2 regions of the Lactococcus allomyrinae genome follow, and region 1 is predicted to be linked to the other one. Evidence: riboswitches for the same ligand, from Rfam matches in the RefSeq annotation. Region 1 holds a riboswitch; the other holds the start of a gene.

What was found. Region 1 has a riboswitch for thiamine pyrophosphate ahead of thiM (hydroxyethylthiazole kinase). Riboswitches for the same ligand answer to the same signal wherever they lie in the genome.
Region 2: linked by a shared signal. The riboswitch ahead of thiT (energy-coupled thiamine transporter ThiT) and the one ahead of thiM (hydroxyethylthiazole kinase) in region 1 are both predicted to bind thiamine pyrophosphate.

What each region holds. Positions count from the first base shown of each region.
Region 1 covers NZ_CP032627.1:78,149-81,873, forward strand. Annotated here, with positions in the region: partial or broken gene gndA (NADP-dependent phosphogluconate dehydrogenase) at 1-1,203, shown strand, start outside; TPP riboswitch at 1,325-1,430, shown strand; gene thiM (hydroxyethylthiazole kinase) at 1,515-2,267, shown strand; gene D7I46_RS00475 (cytosine permease) at 2,271-3,608, shown strand; gene thiD (bifunctional hydroxymethylpyrimidine kinase/phosphomethylpyrimidine kinase) at 3,616-3,725, shown strand, end outside.
Region 2 covers NZ_CP032627.1:2,515,054-2,518,778, reverse strand. Annotated here, with positions in the region: gene D7I46_RS12075 (hypothetical protein) at 1-722, shown strand, start outside; gene D7I46_RS12070 (LPXTG cell wall anchor domain-containing protein) at 710-1,369, shown strand; TPP riboswitch at 1,477-1,568, shown strand; gene thiT (energy-coupled thiamine transporter ThiT) at 1,621-2,169, shown strand; gene D7I46_RS12060 (aminoacyl-tRNA deacylase) at 2,285-2,764, shown strand; gene D7I46_RS12055 (biotin transporter BioY) at 2,885-3,433, shown strand; gene D7I46_RS12050 (DUF3397 domain-containing protein) at 3,457-3,725, shown strand, end outside.

The DNA.
Region 1 (3,725 bases):
GGTACAAGCAGGTAACGCTACCGATGCGACAATTAAGTCACTTTTGCCTCACTTGGATAAAGGTGATATTCTAATTGATGGTGGGAATACACATTTCCCAGATACAATGCGACGTAATGCGGAACTGGCCGATTCAGGAATTAACTTTATTGGGACAGGTGTTTCAGGGGAGAAAAAGGTGCTTTAGAAGGACCTTCAATCATGCCGGGAGGTCAAAGAGAAGCGTATGAACTTGTTGCTCCGATTCTTGAAGAAATCTCTGCTAAAGCTCCACAAGATGGCGCACCATGTGTGGCTTATATGGGTCCAAATGGAGCAGGTCACTATGTGAAAATGGTTCATAATGGAATCGAATATGGTGATATGCAACTTATTGCAGAGTCATATGATCTTCTGAAACGTGTGATTGGACTTGATAATGCTGAGATTCAAGCTATTTTTGAAGAATGGAATGAAGGAGAGCTTGATAGCTATCTCATTGAAATCACTAAAGAAGTATTGAAGCGTAAGGACGACGAAGATACGGACAATTATATTGTTGACGTTATTCTTGACAAAGCGGGGAATAAGGGAACAGGTAAATGGACATCACAATCTGCACTTGACCTCGGTGTTCCATTGCCATTGATTACCGAATCAGTATTTGCTCGTTTCATCTCAACTTATAAAGACGAACGCGTGAAAGCAAGCAGTATTTTGTCTGGACCTACAGCAAATTTCTCAGGCGATAAGAAAGAAGTTGTTGAAAAAATCCGTCAAGCGCTATATTTCTCAAAAATCATGAGTTATGCTCAAGGCTTTGCCCAGCTTCGTCAAGCCTCTAAAGAGTACGATTGGGATCTTCCATATGCTACCATTGCACAAATCTGGCGTGCTGGATGTATCATTCGTGCAGAATTTCTGCAAAATATTACTGATGCCTTTAATAAAGATAATGCTCTTGAAAATCTTTTGCTTGATGACTACTTCATTGACATCACAAAACGTTATCAAGAATCTGTCCGTGATGTTGTAACACTTGCTGTTCAATCTGGTATTCCTGTACCAACATTCACATCAGCTATCAGCTATTATGATAGTTACCGTTCGGCAAATCTTCCAGCTAACTTGATTCAAGCACAACGTGATTACTTTGGTGCACATACTTATGAACGTACAGATCGTCCTGGAATTTTCCACTACGACTGGTATACAGAAGACTAAAAATAGACTCCTTTTGGAGTCTTTTTTCTTTTATAATTTTGGAAATCTGATGTCTGAGAGAAAATATGCTACAATGAATGAGTGAAGTGCGAAGTTTTTAAATTACTTCCGAAATAAATAAAATAAGCACAATGGGTACTGACAATGATAAAAAATTCTGTCAGTTGAGAAAGACCATCAGACCTGATCAGGTTAATACTTGCGTAGGGATGTGTATGTATTTCCAAAGGATATTTCTTTTAAACTATTATTTGGAAAATCATTTTTCTCTTTTTAATTATCCCTCCTTGTGCAAACAAAGGAGTTTTTTTATGTCTATTTTGACACAAATTCAAAAAGTAAAACCGTTAGTGTTGAACCTTGCAAATCAAGTCACCACGCAAAGAGTAGCTGACGTCATAAGTTTTTTGGGTGCATCACCTTTAATGACAAAGGAAATTCAAGAAATTGAGTCTTTACTTACTATTGCGGATGCCCTAGTAGTCAATATTGGAACAATCAGTGAAGCTGATGGACCAATATTTCTTAAAGCTTGTCAATTGGCAAATCAAATGAATAAACCGATAGTTTTAGACCCTGTTGCAGTTAATGTTCCTTACCGTGCAAGTGTAGTCAACCAACTGTTAAATGCTGTAAGTTTTGACATTATCCGCGGCAACGCAGCAGAGATTGCTTGGTTTGCTGACAAAAAAGTTGTCAGTAAAGGAATTGATGCACTAGAGCTGACAGTAAGTCCAGAAAATGCAAAAATTGCTGCAAAAAGAACGGGAGCGATTATTGTCCAAACAGGGAAAACGGATGTTGTTACTGACGGAAATAAAGTCTTATTTGTCAGTACTGACAGCCCACTTTTTAAGGTAAATGTAGGGTGTGGCGATATGTTATCAGCGACAATTGGAACTTTTGTGGCAGTATCAGATAATCTTATCCAATCTGCTTATGAAGCAACGAAATTTTTTGGCGAAGCAGGAGTGCGGGCTACAGAGGATGTTCAGAATTTACCAGGAATGTTCATAAATGCATTTCTTGATGAAATTTATCAAAAAGCAAGAGAGGCAAAATAAAAAGTGGAAGATTTACAGGTTTCACCAGAGCGAAGAACGGCAGGAGCATGGGATTCATTCGCAACATGGGTTAATGCAAATGCGAATAATGGTACTTGGTTTACAGGCGGTGTAATAGCTGCGGCAGGTGTGTGGACAGCATCGGTTGATTTAGTTATTGTTGGATTGATGTCTTACGCTTTTTTATCTATTGCAGCATATATGGGCTATAAAACAGGTTTACCCGCGATGTATTTGACTCGACCTTCGTTTGGAGTTCGAGGTTCAGTTTTACCTTCAATGATTAACATTATTCAATTTATGGGTTGGGCAGCGGCAAACACATTTATTGCGGCAGTGTCAATGGCTATGATGCTCAATGCCTTATTCAAATTTCCAGCAATCAATTCGAATAATGCTTACATCAGCATTGGTACAGGAATCTTTATTATGATGATTTTACACCTTTTATCTGTATCTATGGGAGAAAAATCAATTCGAATATTGGAACGTTTTGGGATTTGGTTGATTTATATTTTAGTGCTTTGGGAAATGATTGTTGTTTTTCATGATTTTTCTTGGCATCAGTTGATAAATTGGAAGCCAGCAATAAATATCAAAATGTCTTCTGGAAAAGTTATTGATACATTGGCAGTTTTTAATCTTGGGTGGGCAATGGCTGGTTCAGATTTTTCAAGATTTGCTAAAAATAAAAAAGCAGCACTTGCAGTATCCTTTATCGGTGTAAATATAGGAACATGGTGGTTCGCTTCAATCGGTATGTTTTCTACGATTGCGATGGCTTTAAGTTTGAACAACTTCAATCCAGAAAATTCAGATCCATCTGTTGTTGCAACAAAACTTGGTCTAGGCTTGGTGGCATTATTAGTTATTGTTATCACATCAACTACCTCAAATGCAGTCAGCCTGTTAGCAGCAGGTTCAGCTTATAACAATATCTTTAAGAGAACAAGTTTCAATCGTTCATTGGTTATTGTAACCATTCTTGCTTCATTGATTTCATTTATCCCACTTATCATCAATAGTTTTTTAGCAAGTTTTACCGCATTTCTTTCGGTAATTGGGATGACAATGATTCCTGTGATTCCTATTTTTTTGATTGATTTTTATATCCTTAACAATCAAAAATATGATATTTCAGCATTGGATAAAGCAGGTGGAGTCTATTGGTACAATAAAGGAATTAACTGGATTGCTGTCATTTCTTGGGGAATTGGTGTACTTGCTTATAACTTATTTCAACGATGGACAATGGTGAGTGATGTTATTGGAGCAAGTTTTGAAAGTTTGATTTTAGCAGGTTTCAGTTACTTTTTGTTGACAAAAACACTTAGAAAGTAGGACAATAATGATAGAAGTACCACAAGTAGTGACAATCGCAGGGATTGATTCGAGCGGTGGCGCTGGTATTAATGCAGATACTAAAACATTTCATAATCAAAAAGTTTATGCTGCGAC
Region 2 (3,725 bases), 260 kb from region 1:
ATGGAAACCTGTGGTATACGATGGCAGACGGTGAGGAAATACAAGTCCCACGTCAAGTGCCCTTACAGTTAACAACAAGCCAAATTATAGGTGCTTATATTGCTGAACATGGAGGTGAACTCGGAGATGATGAAGTTGAAGCTCTGAGGGAGGAATTGCTTAGGCTTGCTACCGAAACTAATGGTTCTTCTTATTTACCCAATTTTAGATTTGGAGAGGCATCAATCGAATTTTTGAAATCTCAAGATATTCATTTTACCCCGCTTTGGGAGAAAATTATTTTGGGAGAAGGTGAGACCACTGGACTTGATACAGCTGGGATATACTTGAACGAGAAAACCGAGCGTAAGGTAAGTGGACCATATGGTCGAGGAATGTTTGGTTCGATGAGTGGGACATCAACTAATATAGCTGAGGGTCTGATTGGTCTTGGAGCATGGATTGCTACAGGTCAAGGTTCATCGGGTGCATGGCGTTTTGTAGATAAAAATGTTGATTATGAGGACCTTGTTGCGGTAACCTGGGATAGTTTGAGCAATCAAACAGCCACTTGGGGAGGAACAGGCACATACAATATGGAAGATAGACTTAATAAACTGGAAGCTAATGATACTTTAACTATCGCTTTACCTCGTACAAACTATAATAGCGGATTTGCAAGTAATAATCCTGCGAATGATTTTTATATTCCTTACGTCGGGGGAACAATTTGTTATTCCTGACTATTCGTAGAAATACTCCCGAAAATCGTACAGCAATGGTTAATGCAGGTTTATTAAACCGTAATTATCATAATACTTCTACTCATCAGCAACAAGATTTCATCTGGCAAAAATATACGGTTAGTGTCACTCAACAGGAAGAAGATTTGTTTACATTCGTGTCTTACTCTACAGCTGTTCTAGATGAGTGGGTTTATGATATTAGCTTTGCCACCATGACATTCATGGAAGGTGCAACTTTTGGCGAGGAAGGCGACTTTGAGTTGTTAGAGCAAGAGCCACCTCCGCCAGAGGAAGACAATGGCAACGGCGATAATGGAAATGGAACCCCACCAAATGGCGATAATGGGCAAAACAATAATGGCGACACTCCACCGAACAGAGATAATGAACAAAATGGTAGTGGAAAAGACAATGAAAATGAAAACATCAATGATGGTGCTGAAGACAATAACGATAGTAGTGCTAATGGTGGTAACGATACTAACGTCAATGATCTTATCACAGGCGCCGAAAATGTTGACCTCCCTCAGACAGGGACTGCTACCTCTGCTTTAGGTCTAGCAGGTCTTGCCACTCTAGGAATTGCTGCTACCACATTAGTAGGTAAAAAGCGAAATAAAGATAGAAAGAATACGAAAAAATAGCTTGTATGATTGTAAAAACGAAGTTTATAAGCTTCGTTTTCTTTTACTTTTAATCCCCCTAAAATGACTTTCTACCAAAATTATGCTAAACTTAAAGCTGTAAAATATTTTTGCACAATGGGTCTCGTAACAGCGAGTGAGAAATACCATCTGACCTGATCTGGATAATGCCAGCGTAGGAATGTGTTATAAGGCAAATAATGCCACCTCTCAAAACCCTCCTTTTGTGCTTATCAAAAAGGAGATTTTTTATGTCTAATTCTAAATTCAACATCCGTTTGTTGACTGAGATAGCCTTCATGGCTGCGCTCGCTTTCATCATCAGCCTTATTCCTAATACTGTCTATGGCTGGATTATTATTGAACTAGCCTGTATTCCAATCTTGCTACTAAGTTTACGTCGTGGATTTGTTGCAGGAGTTATTGGCGGGCTCATTTGGGGAATCCTTGCAATTATCACTGGGCACGCTTATATCCTCACACTCAGCCAAGCCTCTCTAGAATATATCTTAGCGCCACTCTCTCTGGGTCTTGCTGGTCTTTTCCGCCAAAAGACGCTCCAGCTCAAATTTTCCCCTGTTCTATTAGGGATTTTCATAGCTGTTCTTGTTAAATACTTCTTCCACTTTATTGCAGGTATCATCTTTTGGAGTCAGTACGCATGGAAAGGGTGGGGAGCCGTGGCCTACTCACTCGCCGTAAACGGCATTAGCGGAATCCTTACTGCCATAGCAGCAATGGTTATCCTCTCCATTTTCATCAAAAAATTCCCTCAGATATTTGTTCCCAAAACAAACTAATTTTCACCAAAACTAAGTTAAACTGTAGCTCATTTATTCTAAAGCAAAAACAGCTTTTACATACATACCATATAAAGGACTTGAAGTTTTATCTCCAAGTCCTTATAATGAAATCATGGCTAAAAAGCAAAAATTAAAGAAAACACTTGTTGAGCAAATTCTTGACAAAGCAAAGATAAAGCATATCGGTCTTGCTATCAACGCACTTGAAAGCGACACACTCCCTGACAACATCACGCGTAGCGACATCTATAAAACCCTTGCCCTCATCGGAGATAGGACAGGTCCAATCATCGGTATCCTTCCTTTGACCGAACACCTCTCAGAGAAAAAGCTCGCAAAAGTCAGTGGCAACAAAAAAGTCACTATGATTCCACAAAAAGAGCTGCAAAAAACAACAGGCTATATCCACGGTGCAAATAACCCTATCGGAATCTGGCAAAACAAGAAATTTCCGATTTTTATAGACACAATCGCCCAAGATAAAGACTTTATCATCTGTTCGGCAGGTGAACTTGGACGTAGTATTCAGATTGAACCAAAAACTTTAGCAAATTTTGTTCATGCTCAATTTGCTGAAATACGCGAAATTTAACCAATACTAAAAAATCAAAGCTTGCAAAAGTTTTGATTTTTTAGTATATTTTATTTTATCTATAAAACAACTATCTATCTTCTACTTTTACACAAAATTTAATGCTTAAAAGGATTTTATATGCAAAATACAAAGCTTTATTCACTCACATTGATTGCAATAGGTGCCGCAATCATTGCAGTGCTTTCACCATTAGCTATTCCAATAGGAATCGTCCCTATCACTTTACAAACACTTGCCGTAGGTCTTGTCGCGACCGTTCTCAAAGCTCGTGAAACTTTTTTTGCTATTTTAATTTATTTAATTCTTGGTTTTATTGGTATTCCTGTATTCACAGGAGGAACTTCTGGTATTGCCGTTCTTTTTGGAGCAACAGGTGGTTTTCTCGTTGCCTTTTTGTTTATAGGTACTTTGATTTCTTGGGCACTCCACAAAATAGAGTACCGACTATTCCCAGCACTCACAGTTAATATTATTGGTCATATCCTCATGCTCCTTGTAGGCACACTATGGATTAAATTATTTATGAACATTGAATTTGCAAATGCATTGCGAGCAGGTTTTACCCCATTTTTAGTCGTGGAGATTATTAAAGCAGTGCTTGTTACCATTTTTGGCTTGGCAGTTATCCGCGCACTTTCTCCTGTAAATAAATACTTTACAAACTAGCTCAAAACCGCTACAATTAACCTATGTTTACTAAAGTCCTTATCGCGCTTTATCCTTTAATTGTATTCATAGCGCTCGTGTTTATTTTCAAGTTTTTCAAATTACGTCATATTACCAATCGCAAACTCAAAATTCCAGATATCTTTACGATTTTTCTGATTTTAGGTATGCAGATTTTCTCAAAAAATGCGACAAGTATCAGCGTTCTTCCTTACTATCTGCTTATCATCTCAGGATTAGCACTTGTTTTGCTCTTACTTGATTTATTCTATTATAAGCACTTTAGTTATCG